Regions from separate parts of the Allobosea sp. P2_A10 genome, predicted to be linked through region 3. Evidence: predicted binding sites of a transcription regulator. Region 3 holds the regulator's gene; each other region holds the start of a gene.
The links. The regulator LexA, encoded in region 3, represses DNA repair genes until DNA is damaged. The targets are predictions, from matches to a motif close to TGTTCNNNNTGTGTTCNG.

Region 1 (6,297 bases), on a different contig from region 3:
CCTGCATCAGCCTCGAATGCAGCGCCGAAACGCCGTTGACCGTGTGCGAACCGACGAAGGCGAGATGGGCCATGCGCACGCGCCGGCCATGCGATTCGTCGATCAGCGAGATCCTGGAGAGATCGACGGTGTCGCCGCCGGCCGAGCGGCGCACGCCGTCGAGGAAGCGGGCGTTGATGCCGAAGATGATCTGCATGTGACGCGGCAGAAGCCGCTCCATCAGGGCAACCGGCCAGGTCTCCAGCGCTTCGGGCAGCAGAGTGTGGTTGGTGTAGGAGATCGTGCCGCTGGTGATGGTCCAGGCGTCTTCCCAGGAGAAGCCGTGATCGTCGATCAGCAGGCGCATCAGTTCGGCGACGGCCAGCGCCGGATGGGTGTCGTTGAGCTGGATCGCGACCTTCTCGGGCAGGTTGTCGAGCTTGCCGAACTGGCGGTAATGCCGGCGCACCAGATCCTGCAGCGAGGCTGAGGTGAAGAAGAACTCCTGCCGCAGCCGGAGTTCCTGGCCGGCGGGCGTGGAATCGTTGGGGTAGAGCACCTTCGAGATCGCCTCGGCGCGGTTGCGCTCGGCGACGGCGCCGACCAGGTCGCCCTGGTTGAAGGCGTCGAGGGAAAGCGGATGCATTGCGCGTGCCCGCCAAAGCCGCAACGTCGACGCGTCGCGCCCGCGCCAGCCGACGATCGGCGTATCATAGGCGACGGCGAAGACGGTTTCTTCCGGAGTCCAGATAACCTCTCCGGCCTTTTCGGTGGCTGCTACCGCGCCGCCGAAGCAGATCTGGTAGGCGCTCTCGCGGCGCTCGAACTCCCAGGGGTTACGGAAGGAGAGCCAGTCCTCGGGAATCTCGACCTGCTTGCCGGCTTCGATGCGCTGCTTGAACAGGCCGTGGTCGTAGCGGATGCCGTAGCCGAGCGCGGGAATGCCGGTCGAGGCCATCGCCTCCATGTAGCAGGCCGCAAGCCTGCCGAGGCCGCCATTGCCGAGCGCGGCGTCGGGTTCGATGGTCTCGATCGCGCCGAGGTCGACGCCGAGATCGGCCATGGCCTGCGCGACAGCGCCGGTGAGGCCCAGATTGTTGAGCGCATCGGCAAGCGAGCGGCCGATCAGGAACTCCAGCGAGAGATAATAGACCCGCTTGCGCCCGGTCCTGTAGCTCTCGCGTGTCGAATGCTGCCAGACATCGATGACGTGATCGCGCACGGCCAGGATCGCCGCCGTGAGCCAGTCATGCGGCTGGGCGACCGAGGGATTCTTGCCGAGCGAATAGGTCAGCTTCCTGACGATCTCGGCCTTGAGTGTCTCGACCAGATTAGCCGATTTGGACGTGTTTGCGGCTTTGGTCTGCGAGGCGGTGTCGGTCAAGGCGTCGGAATCCCGGCTGTTGTCGATGGGGTGGAGTGTCGAGGCAAGTCAGACCCAAGTCCAGCCGAAAGCGCCATGCCGGAGCCTCTTTCGCGGGCAGCCGACGGACAAGGATAAGCCGGCGACCACGCGGCCGCCGGCTTCGTCGATTGTCTCGAAGTCCTGCGTCGCCGGCCTCAGTTCAGCTGGCTGCGGGTTTCCTCGCGGGCGCGTTCACCGATTTGCTTGGCGCCGCTCATCGCCGATCCGGTAATGCCGACAACGCTCGTCCACGCATTGCGGGTGTAGGCGCCCTCATGGACGACAGCGTCATATCCGATCGCGAGAACTGCGATGATCAAAAGAAGCCGGAACATGATTATCCCTCCCATGTCGAACCTGTCCCTTACAACGCGCGGTTGCGCCGAGGGTTCCAGCATGCGCCTTCGGTGCGGCGCTGCGACGATCGGTCCCGGCGTCGGACTGGCGAAAGGAACAGAGTTTCGGTAAGAACATAACAGGAACAATGGAGGTTGCCTTGGCTCAACTGACCACCATGCAGAAGCTGGAAATCCTCAGCGACGCCGCGAAATACGACGCCTCCTGCGCCTCCAGCAACACGACCAAGCGCGATTCGCTGGGCGGTAAGGGCATCGGCTCGACCACTGGCTCGGGTATCTGCCATTCCTATGCGCCGGACGGGCGCTGCATCTCGCTGCTCAAGATCCTGCTGACGAATTTCTGCAGCTATGACTGCGTGTTCTGCATCAACCGCTCGTCCAGCAATGTCGCGCGCGCCCGGTTTTCGGTCGAGGAGGTGGTCGATCTCACGCTGAATTTCTACAAGCGCAACTATATCGAAGGGCTGTTCCTGTCCTCGGGCATCATCCGCTCGCCGGATTACACGATGGCGGAGATGGTGCGGGTCGCTCAGACTTTGCGGCAGAGCCATGATTTTCGCGGCTACATTCACCTCAAGCTGATCCCGAGCGCCAGTCCCGATCTGGTGGCGCAGGCCGGGCTCTTCGCCGACCGCGTCTCGATCAATGTCGAGCTGCCCAGCGAGACCTCGTTGAAGCGGTTCGCGCCGGAAAAGCAGTCGCGCGACATCCGCTCGGCGATGGGCGGGCTCAGACTCAGGATCGAGGAGGGCAAGGCGGAACGCGCCCGCAGCCGCAAAGCGCCGTCCTTCGCGCCGGCGGGGCAGAGCACGCAGATGATCGTCGGGGCGGACGGGGCGAGCGACGCCGCGATCCTGGATCGCAGCGCGCAGCTCTATGGCGCGTTCGGGCTCAGGCGCGTCTACTATTCGGCGTTCAGCCCGATCCCGGACGCATCGAGCCAGCTGCCGCTTTCCGATCCGCCGCTGATGCGCGAGCACCGGCTCTACCAGGCCGACTGGCTGACGCGGCTTTATGGCTTCGAGGTCGGCGAAATCCTCGATTCGGCTTCGGGCGAGATGCTCGATCTTGCGATCGACCCCAAGCTCGCCTGGGCGCTGCGGCATCGCGAGCGCTTCCCGGTCGATGTCAACAAGGCCGATCGCGAGGCGCTGCTGCGGGTGCCGGGGCTGGGCACGCGCAGCGTCGGCCGCATCCTCGAGATGCGGCGTTTTCGCCGGCTGAGGCTGGACGATGTCGGCAAGCTCGCGCGCTCGGTCACGACGCTGCGCAACTTCATCGTCGCGGAGGGCTGGCGACCGGGCGCCCTGCTCGACAGCGAGCGGCTGCGGCTGCATCTGGCGCCGCGCCCCCGGCAACTGGCGCTGCTGTGACCTTCCTCGCGCGACTGGAGCATCCCGCCGATTTCGAGGGCTGGCGGCGGCAGGCGCGGGTGCTGGCGCGCGGCGACATCCTGCCGGGCGACATCGTCTGGCTGACCGGCGACGAGCCGGCCGGGCTGTTCGATGCGCAAGCCGTCGAGGGTGCGGCAGGCGCTCCTGGTCGCGAATTGACCGTCCCGCGCGATTTCCCCGATCTCGCCGCGCAGGTCGTGTGCCATTGCGATCCCGAGCGGTTCGGACTGCTCTATCGGCTGCTCCTCCGCCTGCAGGGAGAGCCGAACCTGCTGAAGGTCGCAAGCGATGACGACGTGCATCGTGCGCAGGCGATGGCCAAAGCGGTGCGGCGCGACATGCACAAGATGACCGCCTTCGTGCGCTTCCGCGAGGTCGTCGGTCCCGATGGCGGCGAGGCGTTCGTCGCCTGGTTCGAGCCCGAGCACTTCATCGTCGAACGCGTCTCTTCGTTCTTCGTGAAGCGCTTTTCGGCGATGGCCTGGTCGATCCTGACGCCGCGGCGTTCGCTGCATTGGGACGGGGAGGCGCTGCATTTCGCAGCCGGCGCAGCGAGAGCCGATGCGCCCGACGACGACGCGATGGAGGCGTATTGGCTGACCTACTACGCCAATATCTTCAATCCGGCCCGGCTCAAGATCAAGGCGATGAAGGCGGAGATGCCGGAGAAATACTGGCGCAATCTTCCCGAGGCCGAGTTGATCGCTCCCCTGATCGCCGGCGCGGCCCGGCGCGCGGAGGAGATGGTGGCGAAGATGCCGACCGTGCCGCCGGAGCGGCATGCGAGACAGCTGACGCGGCAGAGCGCGGTGGCGCCCGCGGAGCCGGCCGCGCTCGAAACCTGGCAGGACACAGCCGATGCGGCGCGTGCCTGCGAGCGCTGCGGCCTGTGTCGCGACGCGACGCAGACTGTGTTCGGCGAGGGCCCGCTCGATGCGCCGGTCATGTTCGTCGGCGAGCAGCCCGGCGACCAGGAGGATCTGGCAGGAAAGCCGTTTGTCGGTCCGGCCGGACGGGTCTTCGACCGCGCCATGGCGGAAGCGGGCCTCGACCGGACGCGCGCCTATGTCACCAACGCGGTGAAGCATTTCAAATTCGAGCTGCGCGGCAAGCGCCGCATCCACCAGAAGCCGAATGCCGGCGAAGTCAGCGCCTGCCGCTTCTGGCTGGGACTTGAGCGGGAGTTCGTGCGACCGAAGCTGATCGTGGCGCTGGGTACGACCGCGCTGACCTCGCTGCTCGGGAGGACCACGACGCTGTCCTCGGTACGGGATCGGGACATCACGCTTCCGGATGGCACGAGGCTGCTGGCGACGGTGCACCCATCCTATCTGCTGCGGCTGCCCGACGAGGATCAAAGCCGCCGCGAGAGCGCGCGCTTCATCGCCGATCTCAAAAGGGTGGGCGCGATCATGCCGGAGATGAGTCTGACGCCGACGGCGTAAGCCGGGTTGCAATTTCTTCTCGCGAGCCCTCATCCTGAGGAGCCGCGAAGCGGCGTCTCGTAGGATGCTGCAGAAGGCTCCCGAGAAAACTGGAGCGTCCTTCGAGACGCGACCTCCGGTCGCTCCTCAGGATGAGGGCCGAGGGTTGCATGTTCGAGGATCTGAAGGGCAAGCGCGTTCTGGTGACGGGCGCGTCGTCGGGGCTCGGGGCGCATTTCACGAGGGTTTTGGCTGGCCATGGTGTGCATGTCGTGGCCGCGGCGCGGCGGCTCGACCGACTGACCGAACTGGCGCGGTCCTGCGCCGATCTGCCGGGCAAGGTCACGCCGCTGGTGCTTGATGTCGGCTCGGTCGCCGCGATCGAAGCGGGTCTGGCGCAGGCAGAGGCGGCGATGGGCGGGCTCGACGTCCTCATCAACAATGCCGGCATCGCCGAGCCGCAGCGCGCGATCGACCTCACAGAGGCGCAATGGGACGCTCATCTCGACATCAACCTGAAGGGCTGCTTCTTCGCGGCGCAGGGGGCGGCGCGGATCATGACGCGGCAGGAGAGCGGCGGCGCGATCGTCAACATCGCCTCGATCCTGGGCGAGCGCGTCGCGATCTCGGTTGCGCCCTATGCGGCGGCCAAGGCCGGGCTCGTCCAGCTCACCAAGGCGCTGGCGCTGGAATGGGCGCGCCACAAGGTGCGAGTGAACGCGCTTGAGCCGGGCTATGTCGTCACCGACATCAACCGCGATTTCTTCGGCACGGAAGCCGGGCAGGCGATGATCCGGCGTATCCCGATGCGACGCGCGGCCGAACTTGCCGATCTCGACGGGCCGCTGCTGCTGCTCTGCTCCGACGCCTCGCGCTTCATGACCGGGACGGCGATTGCGGTCGATGGCGGGCATCTGGTGAGCGGGTTATGAGAGCACCGTCATGCTCGGGCTTGTCCCGAGCATCTCCGGCAAGAGACTCTCGGGTCTGCGCTTCGCTTCGCCCGAGAATGGCGGCGAGTCAGGGCAGCAACTCCTTCAGCCGCAGCAGCGCGATCGTCTCGACCTGCGCCAGCGCGGTCTCGAACTCCTGCTCCGGCGTGCTTTTCAGCCGGGTCTCGAAAGCCGCGACGATCTCATCCTTGGTCAGACCCTTCACAGCGATGATGAAGGGAATGCCGAAACGCGCCTTGTAAGCCTCGTTGAGCGCGGTGAAGCGAACGCGCTCGTCGCCGCTCAGCCGGTCGAGCCCGGCTGAGGCCTGCTCATGCGTCGATTCAGGCGTCAGTTCGCCGGCCGCCGCGAGCTTGCCGGCGAGATCTGGATGAGCGAGCAGCAGGCTGCGCTTCTGCTCCCGCGAACCGGCCTTCATCGCCTTGGTCATGGCGGCATGAAGCGCGATGACGGCGTTTTCCGCTTCGCCGAGACCGGCATCGTGGGCGGCCTCCGCGACCCAGGGCGAATGCTCCCAGACGCGTCCGAAGACCTCGACGAAGAGCGCTTTGGGCAGCTTTGAAGGGACATAGCCGCCAGCCGGGGGATGGTGCCTGATCCAGTGCCGGGCGATGTCGAGCCGGGTCGCGACCCAGACCTCGCTATGGCTCTGGACGTAGTCGAGGAAGCGCGCGAGCGCGGCAGCGCGGCCGGGCCGGCCGACGAGCCGGCAATGCAGCCCCACCGACATCATCTTCGGCGCGGCGTCGCCCTCGGCATAGAGCGTGTCGAACGTATCCTTGA
Region 2 (6,297 bases), on a different contig from region 3:
AGAAGGTCGTCTCGGTCGAATGCATCGGCGACGATGGCGAGGACGAGAGCGGCGAGGCCGAAGCCGAAGCTCCGGAGGCCGGCGGCGAGTAGTCGCCGGCATCGGGCAAAGCCACTATTCACGACCACGCCGTCATCCCGGACAAGCGGCGAAGCCGCGCCGATCCGGGATCCATCATAGGGCTCGACAGCGCTCTATGATGGATCCCAGGTCAAGCCCGGGATGACGGGGCGTTTCCGGCCACGGAAGCGCGCCCCCTCACACTGTCTCCAGCAACCCCTTGATCAGAGCCCGACGCGGTGCGATCGACGAGATCAGCGCGTATTCCTGCAAGGTGTGCGCACCGCCGCCGTCGATTCCGAGCCCGTCCAGCGTCGGGATGCCGAGCGCGGCGGTGAAGTTGCCGTCGGAGCCGCCGCCGGTCATCGGCACGTCCTCCAGAGTGAAGCCGATGCTTGCCGCGATCTCGCGCGCGGTCTCGAACAGGCCGGCGACTGCCACCGATTTTTCGTAGGGCGGGCGGTTCATGCCGCCGCTGACCTTGATCGAAACGTCCGGGTCGCGCGCCGACAGGCTCAGAACGCGGTTCTCCATCATCACGCCGTCGGCAAGGCTGGTGACCCGGCAATCGACGCTGAACCAGGCGTGCTGCGGGATCACGTTGGCGGCCGTGCCGCCGCCCATCAGCGCGACCGAGGTGGTGATGCCACGCGCGTAATCGGTCATCGCCTCGATCGCGAGGATCTGGTGCGCCGCCTCGCGGATCGCGCTGCGGCCCTCGGCATGGCGCGTACCGGCATGGGAGGGCCGGCCTTCCAGCCTGACCTCGAAGCGACCGACGCCCTTGCGCGCCGTGACGATCCGGCCGCCGTCGCGGGCGGGTTCCGTCACCAGCACCGCGACCGATGTCTTGCCGATGGCCTCGATCACGCCGCGCGTCGTCGGCGAGCCGATCTCCTCGTCGGGCGTGAACAGGAAGGTCATCGGCCGCTTCGCCGAACCGGCGATCGCCACCTCCTTGAACGCCTGCAGGGCAAGCCAGGCGCCGCCCTTCATGTCGCAGACGCCGGGGCCGTAGAGCCTGTCGCCATCGATGCGGATGGGCAGGTCGCTCACGCTCGTGCCGACGGGATGGACGGTGTCGAGATGCGACATCACGGCGATTCCGGGCGCGCCAGTGTCGAGGCCGGCGCGCAGGATCAGCGCGTCGCCAAGGCCGTCCCGCCCCGGAATGCGCTCGACCGCTACGGGTAAGCCTTCGACCTCCCTGGCGACGAGGTCCATCATGCCGTTGACGCCGGGCGCGTGATGGGTCGGGCTCTCCACGGCGAGCCAGACGGACAGGGCGGCGATATCTGAATCTGATGTTGTCATGGCGTCAGCTTCGTCGGGAAGCGTGGCGCGGGCAAGGAGAACGCGCGCGCGGGCCAACTGTGCCGACCGCATAGCACACGCGACAGCCGCCGGCTTGACATCGGCCACTTTATACTTAACCATAAGGTTATGTATTAGAACCTTCCGCCTGCGAAGCGGGCGGCCATAACCGAACCCGGAGGAACAACCATGCGCGTCAACAAGATTTCGCCCTTCCTGTGGTTCGACAATCAGGCGGAAGAGGCTGTTGCCTTCTATCTCTCGGTCTTCGAGAATGCCAAAGCCGGCCCGGTGATGCGGTGCGGCGATGCCGGCCCCGGCCCCAAGGGCAGTGTCCTGTGCGCATCCTTCGAACTCGAAGGCCTGCAGATCACCGCCCTTAATGGCGGGCCGCATTTCAAGCTGACCGAGGCGTTTTCGCTGATGATCCGTTGCGGATCGCAGGAGGAAGTCGATTACTTCTGGGACAAGCTCGGCGAAGGCGGCGAGCACAGCCACTGCGGCTGGCTCAAGGACAAGTTCGGCCTGTCCTGGCAGATCACGCCCGACCGCCTCCTGGAACTCAACATGGATCCGGATCCCGCGAAGGCCGGACGCGTGATGCAGGCAATGATGACGATGCGCAAGATCGACATCGCGGCGCTGGAGGCTGCGGCGGCGGCCGGGTGAGCCATAGCCAAAACGAGGCCAGCTGCATCGGCGTCGGGCTGGCCATAACACCAGGCTCCGGGATTCATCGTCAGGCGCGGTGCTCTACGATGGATCCCGGGTCGAGCTTCGCTCGCCGAGGATGACGGAACTGCATCCGAGCCAGATCGGTAAGCCCTAGAACGGCAGGCCCTAGAACGGAATATCGTCGTCGAGATGGGTCGACGACGAGCGCCCGCCACCGCTGCCCGCCATGGCCGGCTGGCGCGGGGCATTGCCGCCGCCCATCGGGCTCGAACGGCCAAACGATCCGCCGCCGCCCGAGCGATCCTCCATCGAGCCGCCGCTCTCGCCATATTCGTCGGAACCGCCCTGCCCACGGCTGTCGAGCAGCGTCAGCTCGCCACGGAAGCGCTGCAGGACGATCTCGGTGGTATATTTCTCGACGCCGGACTGATCCTGCCATTTGCGGGTCTGGAGCTGGCCCTCGATATAAACCTTGGAGCCCTTCTTCAGGTACTGCTCGGCGACCTTGGCGAGGTTCTCGTTGAAGATCACCACCTGGTGCCACTCGGTCTTTTCCTTGCGCTCGCCCGACTGCTTGTCGCGCCAGTTCTCGGATGTCGCGATGCGCAGCGAGACGACGGGCTCGCCCGAATTGAGCCGACGGACCTCGGGATCCTTGCCCAGATTGCCGACCAGAATGACCTTGTTGACGCTACCAGCCATGAGAGGCTCCATTTCCTGCGCACATCGAAACCGGCCGACGACCGGAGCTGGACCCTAGCCGTCCATAGCGGCACTATCAATGATGTTCCCGTTTTGTTCAAGCTGTTTTCGCGTGGTTGTCCCCTGCTGATTCGGCGGCAGGACCAGCGGCCGACGCGCATCCTGCGAAGGCCCGGAAATTCGACAGGATGTCTGTCACAGCTCTTGCCCGCAGGCAGCAGCAGTGGGGAAGCCGTACGGCGCCGGTTCCAATTCGCTGGACCATGGTTGGCGTCGCTGGCCGGGCCATGCAAGATGGCGTCGGACATTCTGCTCCTGGTGAAGGCGATATGTTGAAGAAGACTCCGAACCCCATTGACCGGCATGTCGGTTCGCGCGTCAGGATGCGCCGGATGCTGGCCGGGATCAGCCAGGAGAAGCTCGGCGAAGCGCTCAGCCTGACATTCCAGCAGATCCAGAAATACGAGAAGGGCGCGAACCGCATCAGCGCCAGCCGGCTGCAGCAGATCGCCAACATACTGGACGTCTCGGTCTCGTTCTTCTTCGACGGCGCGCCGGTCGGAGATGCGCCGGGCGGCGGCTTCTCCGACCATTCATCGAGCGTCTATGTCGCCGATTTCATGGCGACCAGCGAAGGTGTGCAGCTGACCAAGGCGTTCGTTAAAATCAAGGATGCCCGGGTCAGGCGCCGGATCATCGACCTAGTCGAAGCGCTTTCCGACGAGCCGGCGCAGGCCTGAACGGCGGGCGCACGAACGCCTCGATGGCGCGATCGGGCAAGGGCGGCGGCTTGTGGGCGATGCGCTGCGTCAGCGGCTTGTGCAGCAGCACCGAACCGTCGGCGAACTCCACCACCTCGAGCGGCGAGAAGCGCAGCAGCGCCTGCACGATCGAATCCCGCTGGCTCTCGGACAGGCAGAGCGTCTCGACCGCCAGCCAGAGATGGTCCGGCAGGTCGATATCGGCGATCGCGCCGCGCAGCCCTGCCGGGCCAAGCGCTTTCAGATGGCCGTCCAGCGCCAGCAGGGTCTGTTCGAGCGCCTGCTCATGAAACATGGAAATCGCCCTCCCCGAACGGCGTGAGCGGCGTCTCGCGGGATGTGGCGATGACCGGCCCGCTCAGGCCCTTGAAGGCGAGCGTGCGATGATAGGCGGCCTCGTCGACGGCGATGATCGTGCCGATGCAGTTCAGCCCGTCGATCACGGCCGGCAGGCCAAGCGGCTTGACGTCCCAGCCCAGCTCGAGAAAGCGCGGCAGCCACCAGGTCTCCATGACCACCGTAATGGCGGTCAGGTCGTTGCGCAGGCAGTATTCGAACATGCCGGCGAGCACCTGGTGCAACACCTTGCTGTCGGGTCCGCGCCGCTCGGGCACGACGAAGATGCGCGTCCATTCGACGATGTCGGGGCTGCGCTGGACGCCGCGGACATTGGCGAGGAAGGGAAAGACGTCGGCCATCAGATGCGGCCCGAGCGTCGGCACCAGCCGTGTCCCGCCGATCACATGGCCATGCTCGATCGCCAGCAGATAGACCGCATCGTCATTGTCGAACTGGTCGATCTCGCGGCCGTCGGGCTTCTCGAGCGCCATCCAGCGCCTCTCGCCGACATAGATGCGGTGACGGATCTTGAAATGCTCCTCGATCTCCCTGGCGTAGAGATGGCGGTTGTCTCGATCGACGACGTGGATCATCGCATCCTCCCCCTTGCTTTGGTGAAGGAGCTTCCCGGAGGACGCCGCTGGGGGGTATCCCGGAATTCCGGGATAGGGTCGGATTAAGTCGCGGCCTTGCGGCTCGTCGCGGCGTCAGAGCGTGATCTGGCCGCGCCGATGCGCTTCGATCAGCGTGCGCACCCGCCCGCGCACGCCCAGCTTGCGCGCGGCGTTCTCGTAATGCGCCTCGACGGTGCCGGAACTGATCCCAAGCCGCTCGGCCACGCCCTCAGTCGTCCGGCCGATCGCCATCCAGGTCAAAACCTCGCGCTCGCGGATGGTCAGCGGGCGATCGGATTCGGCCGCCACGCCGCGGCTCGATGCGGTGTTGTGCGCGTAGATCGACATGAGATGGATCGCCGAAAGTGAGCGCGGCGAGAGATCGGGCCGGTCTCCCGCCATGGTGACGACGGCGCGAAAGCCGTTCTCGTCATGGATCGGCACGCAAAAGCCGTCGATCATCGTGAAGTCGCGGGCGCGCTGCATCACCTCGCGCTCGCGCGGCTTCGCGGTGTCGTCGCGATAGACGTCAGCCCAGGCGAAGGGGTCGATCGAGCGCTTGCAATGGGCCACGATCGGGTCGTGATCGGAGAAGGACTGCTTCACATAGAGGTCGAACCAGCCGGGCGGCCAGCCATTGAGCATGACCAGCGGATCGATCCGGTCCCCGATATCCGGCAGGCCGGTGATCAGGAACGCATGGAAGCCGTAACTCGCGAGCTTGTCGCGCAGGGACGTAACGATGGCGTCGACACTGCCGAGCCGACCCAACCCGTCGATGAAGTCCAGGGCATCTCGCCCGGTATCGAAGTGCCGCCCCGGCATCGCCCACCCCTGCAGGCTCGATTGTGACCTATCAATCCGGTTTGTTCCACCGAATTCAAGATCGACCTTCGCCCTACTGCGCGCGCGGACATATCGAACCGCTCCGGCTTTAAGGAATTTCCGCCTTTCGCGGCAACCTGCTCGCGCAACTCTGTCTCGATGCGGTTGCCGGCTTCGGCAAACGACGCTCCGAGGACCTGATCGAGGCGCTCTGTCTCCTGCCGTCTCCTGTCAGGAGGGCTTGGCATGAGATCTTGGCCGCGCAGCCGCAACGCATGCTAGTCATGGCCGCTCGCCGCGCCCGAGACTGGCATGGCCCGGCATTTGCCCTATCTCTAGCGCTTCAGCTCAACCGGACGCCCCCATGGCCCGCAAGTCTTCCTCTGTCGGCGAGTCCTCCCCTGTCGGCAAGTCTTCCCCTGTCGGCAAAGCCTCCTCGGGCAAAACCTCGCTCGCCGATCAGGCCGCCTCGCTCGAATTGCTGTTCGACGAGGCGCGCAAGACCGATTCGCGGGTCATCTCCGTGCGCGGCGCCCGCGAGCATAATCTCAAGAACGTCGATCTCGCGATTCCGCGCGACAAGCTCGTCGTCTTCACCGGCCTGTCGGGCTCGGGCAAGTCGTCGCTGGCGTTCGATACGATCTACGCCGAAGGCCAGCGCCGCTATGTCGAGTCGCTCTCGGCCTATGCCCGCCAGTTCCTCGAGATGATGCAGAAGCCCGATGTCGACCAGATCGACGGGCTCTCGCCGGCGATCTCGATCGAGCAGAAGACGACCTCGAAGAACCCGCGCTCGACGGTCGGCACCGTCACCGAGATCCACGACTATATGCGCCTGCTCTGGGCGCGGGCCGGCATTCCCTATTCGCCCGCGACCGGCCTGCCGATCGAGAGCCAGACCGTGCAGCAGATGGTCGACCGGCTGACCGAGCTGCCGGAGAAGACGCGCGGCTATCTGCTTGCACCCGTGGTGCGCGGCCGCAAGGGCGAGTTCCGCAAGGAGATGG
Region 3 (6,297 bases):
GCGGGATGTGCGACATGCTCGGCACGCTCCAGCCCATCGCCTGATAGATCTGCGTCTGCCGCGCGGCGTTGGTCAGATGGTCGTCGCCACGGATGACGTGGGTCACGCCCATGTCGTGATCGTCCACGACGACCGCGAGCATGTAGGTCGGGTTGCCGTCGGAGCGCAGCAGCACCAGATCGTCGAGGTTCTCGTTTTGCCAGACGACGCGGCCCTGAACCTCGTCCATCACCACGGTCTCGCCGGTCTGCGGCGCCCGCAGGCGGATCACCGGCTTGACGCCGGCGGGCGCGGTCGCGGGATCACGATCGCGCCAGCGGCCGTCGTAACGCATCGGCTTGCCGGCGGCCTTGGCCTGCTCGCGCATCTCGTCGAGCTCGGCAGGCGTCGCATAGCAGTAATAAGCGTTACCTGCGGCCAGCATCGCCTGCGCGACCTCGCGATGCCGCTCGGCGCGGGCGAACTGGTAGACGGTGTCGCCGTCCCAATCGAGCCCGAGCCAGGCCAGCCCGTCGAGGATCGCCGCGATCGCCGGCTCGGTCGAGCGCTCGCGATCGGTGTCCTCGATGCGCAGCAGCATCTTGCCGCCATGCCGGCGGGCATAGAGCCAGTTGAACAGCGCCGTCCGCGCCCCGCCGATATGTAGGAAGCCGGTGGGCGAGGGGGCAAAGCGCGTAACGACGGCGTCGCTCATGAAAACAAGGCTCCAGCCGGGCCAGATCAACGGCAGCCCGGGGCAAACAGGGAATTTCCGCCGGAGCAGCATGACAACCGGCGCGGCCGCTGTAACATGGGCGAGCCGTCCGCGTTAAGCGCAAGATCGCGGGCGGTTTGTCCTCGTTGCGCTGGCTCCCGCACCCGCCGGAGGCACCAAGCCGATGCAGTCGGCCTTGCCCGAGCTGACCACGCCGCGCGGCGCGCAGGTTCGCGTCCTGCGTCCGCGCCTGCCGGTCATCAGGCTGGACGGGGCAGGGCTTGCGCTCGCGGCCCGGGACTGGGGCCGACGTCTGAATGCCGCCCTGGCTGCCGAGGCCGAACGCCGCCGGCTTTTCCTTTGGCTGCCGGTGATGATGGGCGTCGGCATCCTGCTCTATTTCGCCGCCGACCGGGAACCTGCGCTCTGGGCGTCTCTGGCGGGATTTTCGATCGCCGGCGTGGCGGCGCTGCTGATGCGACACAAGCTACCGGCGCTGTATCTGTGCTTGGGCGTCGCCGCCGCCTTCGTCGGCTTTGCCGCCGCGACCTGGCGCACGGCCTCGATCGCGACACCGATCCTCGACCGGCCGCGCATCGGCCAGCTCAGCGGCTATGTCGAATCGGTCGAGGCGCGCGACGTCGGCGCCAGGTTGGTTGTGCTCGTCACCGGCATCGCCGGCGTCGAGCCGGAGCGGCAGCCCCGACGCGTCCGCGTCAACATTAAAGCGGGTTCGGTATCGCCCGGCGACCACATTTCGGCCAATGCCCGCCTGCTGCCGCCACCGGGACCGGCACGGCCGGGCGGTTATGATTTCGGCCGCGATGCGTTCTTCAAGGGCATCGGCGCGGTCGGCAACATTCCCGGCAAGATCGTCCTGTCTCCACCGCAGCGTCCGCCGCCGCCCGAACTTGCACTCGCCGTGATGATCGATCGCGCCCGCAACGCCCTGACGCAACGCATCGCCAGTGTCGGCGGCGGACAGGCAGGCGCGATGGCGGCAGCGCTTGTCACCGGCAAGCGCGGGCTGATCACGGAGACGACCAACACCGACCTGCGCGCGGCCGGCATCTACCACATCGTCTCGATCTCCGGCCTGCACATGGTGCTGGCGGCGGGCACCATCTTCGGCATCGTGCGCGCGCTGCTCGCCTTGTCGCAAACGCTCGCCTTGTGCTGGCCGATCAAGAAGATCGCGGCCTGCGCGGCGATGCTTGGGGCCTTCGGCTATTGCGTCTTCTCCGGCTCCGACGTCGCGACGGTGCGCTCGCTGATCATGACGCTGGTCATGCTCGGTGCGATCCTGGTCGACCGGCCGGCGCTGAGCATGCGCAACCTCGCGCTTGCCGCCATCATCGTCCTGCTGCGGGAACCCGATGCATTGCTCGGGCCGAGCTTTCAGATGTCATTTGGCGCGGTCGCGGCGCTCATCGCCTTCGCCGAACGCTGGGAGGAGCGCGAACGATCCGCGCCGCCTTCACCCTGGCCCTGGCCGCTGCGCCCACTCTGGATTGCCGCCAGCGGGATCGTCGTCACGACATTGCTCGCCACGGCGGCGACAGCGCCGTTCGGCGCCTATCACTTCCAGACCTTCAACCCATTCGGCCTCCTCGGCAATGCGCTCGCCTTGCCCTTCGTCTCGCTGATCGTGATGCCCGCAGCGGTCTTCGGCGTGCTCGCCTATCCGCTCGGCCTAGACTGGCCGGCCTGGGCGGCGATGGGCTTTGCATCGGACCTCGTCCTGAAGCTCGCCCATTGGGTCGCGACGATCGACCATTCGACGCTGATCATCCCGGCCTTCGGCACGGTGGCGCTCGGCTGCTTTTCGGCCTGCCTGCTCTGGGCGACGCTGTGGAGCACGAAGCTGCGCCTGCTCGCCATCCTGCCGCTGGCGACAGGCGTCGCGGTTGCTGCCAAGCCCGAACGGCCCGACATCCTGATCGAGCGCGATGGCTCCGGCATCGCCGTGCGCGGTCCCGACGGCCGCCTGCTTCTTGCCGGCCGCCCCAGCGCCTTCGTCGTCCAGCAATGGCTGACCGCCGATGGCGACAGCCGCCCGCCCACGGACGCATCGCTGCGTCAGGGCGTTGCCTGCGACACGCTCGGCTGCGTCATTCGCGGCAAGGATGGCCGCAGCATCGTCTATGCTCGCGAGCGCATCGCGAGCATCGAGGATTGTCGACGCGCCGACCTCGTGGTGACGCCGATCCCGTGGTCGGCAGTCTGCGACGCGAAACTGATCGACCGCATGGCGCTCGGCCGTGATGGTGCGACCTCACTGGTCAGCCGCGTCGGGGGCTGGCGAACACTGCAATCGGAACGCCCGGATGCCGAGCGCCCATGGACAAGACGGGCAGCCTCAGCGGCGCGTCCCGTCCAGCAGCAAACCCCGGCGCCGGCTGTTGCCGACGAAGCCAGCGGTGCGGAGACCGACAGCCTTCAGTAGCGCCGCATCAGGTTGACGAGTCGGCCCTGAATCTTGACCCGGTCGGGCCCGAGCACGCGGGTCTCGTAGGCGGGGTTGGCAGCCTCCAGCGCGATCGACGACCCACGCTTGCGCAGGCGCTTCAGCGTCGCTTCCTCGTCGTCGATCAGCGCCACGATGATGTCGCCGGTATTGGCGGTGTCCTGCCTGCGGATGACGACGGTATCGCCGTCGAGAATGCCGGCCTCGACCATCGAATCGCCGCGCACCTCCAGCGCGTAATGCTCGCCGGCTCCAAGCATGTCGGCGGGCATAGAGACATTGTGGCTGCGGCTCTGGATCGCCGAGATCGGCGTGCCGGCCGCGATCCGCCCCATGACCGGAATGGCGATGGTCGAGCGGATATCCTCATCGGGCGTCGAGGACGCTGGCCTGACCTTGCCGAGACCACCCTGTACGACCGAAGGACTGAAGCGTCCGCGCGGGCTCTGCGCACCGGCCACGCCATCGGGCAGCTTGATCACCTCGAGCGCGCGCGCGCGGTTCGGCAGCCTGCGGATGAAGCCGCGCTCCTCGAGCGCCATGATCAGGCGATGGATGCCCGATTTCGATTTCAGGTCGAGCGCATCCTTCATCTCGTCGAAGGAGGGAGGTACGCCGCTTTCACGCAGGCGCTCCTGGATAAAGCGAAGCAGTTCGAACTGTTTGCGTGTCAGCATGGTCCCCGCCGGCGCGATGATCGACGTTCTGGCCAAGGCTTGGCGCAGAATCGAAACAAATCACGAACACCATACACGTTCGTGTTGTGTTCCACAAGCAGGCCTAGCGCAGGCGGATGATCCGGCAGGGATCGCCCTGCCTTGCAGCCGGGGCAAAGGCGGGGCGGATCGCCAGAGCCTGCGCGCGCGCCAGCGTCCCCAGCATCGAGGAATCCTGCCTGGTGAAAGGCGTGACCTGCCAGCCGGCCGCGATCGGTGCGAGGTCGGAGCGCAGATAATCCTCGCGCTCGTCATTGGCCGGCATGTCACTGCCGAGGAAGGCCGGCTCGCTCCTGTCGCGCTCGGGTGCATCCATGCCGAGCAGCGCCTCGATCAGCGGCACGACGAAGAGATGCCCGCAGACGATCGACGCCACCGGATTTCCCGGCAGACCGACGGCGACCATCGCTCCGAGCCGGCCCATCATCATCGGCTTACCAGGCCGCATTGCGATCTTCCAGAAACCGAGAGCCATCCCTTGCGCCTTCAGCGCCGACTGGACGAGATCGTGCTCTCCGACAGATGCGCCCCCCAACGTGATCAGGACATCCGCGCCGGAGGCTTTCGCCGCCTCGATCTTGGCGGCGAGGTCGGGGTGGTTGTCGCGCGCGATGCCGAGATCGAGGACGATGCCTCCCGCAGCCTCGACGATCGCGGCCAGCGAAAAGCTGTTGGATGCGACGATCTGGTCGGGCCCGACAGGCTCGCCGGGCAGGACGAGTTCGTCGCCGGTGGCCAGGATCGCGACCAGCGGCTTGCGCCGCAGCGTCAGCGCAGGATGACCGCCGGCGGCGGCGAGGCCGAGCGCCGCGCTGTCGAGGACGCGCCCGGCTGGCAGCAAGACGTCGCCGTCGCGGAAGTCGAGCCCGGCCGGGCGCACGAAGCGGCCCCTGCTTGTGGTCTCGCGCACCCGGATTGTCGCTGTCCCGACGCCATCGGCGTTCTCCTGGATCAGGATCGCATCGGCGCCGGCGGGGATCGGCGCGCCGGTGAAGATGCGCACGGCCTCGCCCGCACCAAGCGCCCTCGCGAAGGCGCGCCCGGCGGCGGATTCTCCGATGACAGCGAGTTCTTGCCCCGCCGCGCAATCCTCGGCGCGGACCGCATAGCCGTCCATCGCCGAATTGGCGAAAGGCGGCTGCGTCCTGAGCGCGATAATGTCGGCGGCGAGCACCCGGCCGGCGCATTGCGCAAGCGGCAGGCTCTCGCCCGGCGTCGGGCCGGGAACGCTGTCGAGCAGCGCGCGCAGAGCCACCTTGACCGGCGTCAGCGCCATCAGACCGCCTTGGCCTCGTAGACGCCTGACTTGCCGCCGGATTTATGGATGAGTCGTATGCCTTCGATCCGCATGGCGCGGTCGACCGCCTTGACCATGTCGTAGACCGTCAGGCAGGCGACCGAGACCGCCGTCAGCGCCTCCATCTCGACGCCGGTCTGGCCTTTCATTCTCACCTCCGCCGTCACGCGCACACCCGGCAGCGCTTCGTCGATGACGAGATCGACCGCGATCTTGCTGATCAGCAGCGGGTGGCAGAGTGGGATCAGCTCATGGGTCCGCTTGGCCGCCATGATGCCGGCGAGACGGGCCGTGCCGAGCACGTCGCCCTTTTTGGCGTCGCCGCGCCGCACGATCGCGAGCGTTTCCGGCAGCATCACGACGCAGCCCTCGGCCACCGCCATGCGCACGGTCTCGGCCTTGTCGCCGACATCGACCATATGGGCCTGGCCCAGCGCGTCGAGATGGCTGAGCCCGGTCACGCGGCGGCCTCGGCGCCGGAGCCGGTCAGCAGATCGCGTGTGGCTGCCGCGACATCGGCCTGCCGCATCAGGCTTTCGCCGACGAGGAAGGTTTCGACGCCGCATCGTTTCAGCCGCAGGATCTCGGCATGGCTGAAGATGCCGCTTTCGCCCACGATGATCCGATCGGCCGGAACACGCGGCGCGAGGCGCTCGGTCACGGCGAGATCGACATGGAAGCTGCGCAGGTCGCGGTTGTTGATGCCGAGCATTTTGCTGCCCAGCACCAGCCCGCGATCGAGCTCGGCCTCGTTATGGACCTCGACCAGCACGTCCATGCCCAAGGCCGTCGCCGTCTCGTTCAGGGCGCGCGCCGTCGCGTCATCGACGCCGGCCATGATGATCAAAATGCAGTCCGCCCCCCAGGCGCGAGCCTCGAACACCTGATAGGGCTCGTAGAGGAAATCCTTGCGCAGCGCCGGCAAGCGCGACGCCTCACGCGCCTGCGTCAGGAACTCCGGCCGCCCCTGGAAGGAGGGCGCGTCGGTCAGCACGGACAGGCAGGCCGCGCCGCCCTCAGCATAGGCGCGCGCCAGTGCAGGCGGATCGAAATCGGCCCGGATCAACCCCTTGGAGGGACTAGCCTTCTTGATCTCTGCGATAAGGGCGGGGTTGCCGGCTTG

Region 1: the regulator LexA is predicted to act here: its motif matches at 1,851-1,868, upstream of AC1DZY_RS24855 (putative DNA modification/repair radical SAM protein).
Region 2: the regulator LexA is predicted to act here: its motif matches at 2,835-2,852, upstream of ssb (single-stranded DNA-binding protein).

Annotation. Positions count from the first base shown of each region.
Region 1 is NZ_JBFUCS010000029.1:23,306-29,602, forward strand. Features, by position in the region: gene AC1DZY_RS24845 (glycogen/starch/alpha-glucan phosphorylase) at 1-1,363, opposite strand, end outside; gene AC1DZY_RS24850 (hypothetical protein) at 1,540-1,719, opposite strand; gene AC1DZY_RS24855 (putative DNA modification/repair radical SAM protein) at 1,899-3,116, shown strand; gene AC1DZY_RS24860 (UdgX family uracil-DNA binding protein) at 3,113-4,582, shown strand; gene AC1DZY_RS24865 (SDR family NAD(P)-dependent oxidoreductase) at 4,732-5,493, shown strand; gene puuE (allantoinase PuuE) at 5,582-6,297, opposite strand, start outside.
Region 2 is NZ_JBFUCS010000020.1:4,413-10,709, reverse strand. Features, by position in the region: gene gyrA (DNA gyrase subunit A) at 1-92, shown strand, start outside; gene AC1DZY_RS22450 (M20 family metallopeptidase) at 259-1,374, opposite strand; gene AC1DZY_RS22445 (VOC family protein) at 1,564-2,043, shown strand; gene ssb (single-stranded DNA-binding protein) at 2,215-2,751, opposite strand; gene AC1DZY_RS22435 (helix-turn-helix domain-containing protein) at 3,081-3,491, shown strand; gene AC1DZY_RS22430 (hypothetical protein) at 3,445-3,807, opposite strand; gene AC1DZY_RS22425 (acyl-homoserine-lactone synthase) at 3,797-4,444, opposite strand; gene AC1DZY_RS22420 (autoinducer binding domain-containing protein) at 4,559-5,290, opposite strand; gene uvrA (excinuclease ABC subunit UvrA) at 5,655-6,297, shown strand, end outside.
Region 3 is NZ_JBFUCS010000014.1:62,372-68,668, forward strand. Features, by position in the region: gene gltX (glutamate--tRNA ligase) at 1-694, opposite strand, end outside; gene AC1DZY_RS19040 (ComEC/Rec2 family competence protein) at 879-3,140, shown strand; gene lexA (transcriptional repressor LexA) at 3,134-3,838, opposite strand; gene AC1DZY_RS19050 (molybdopterin molybdotransferase MoeA) at 3,942-5,153, opposite strand; gene moaC (cyclic pyranopterin monophosphate synthase MoaC) at 5,153-5,635, opposite strand; gene trpC (indole-3-glycerol phosphate synthase TrpC) at 5,632-6,297, opposite strand, start outside.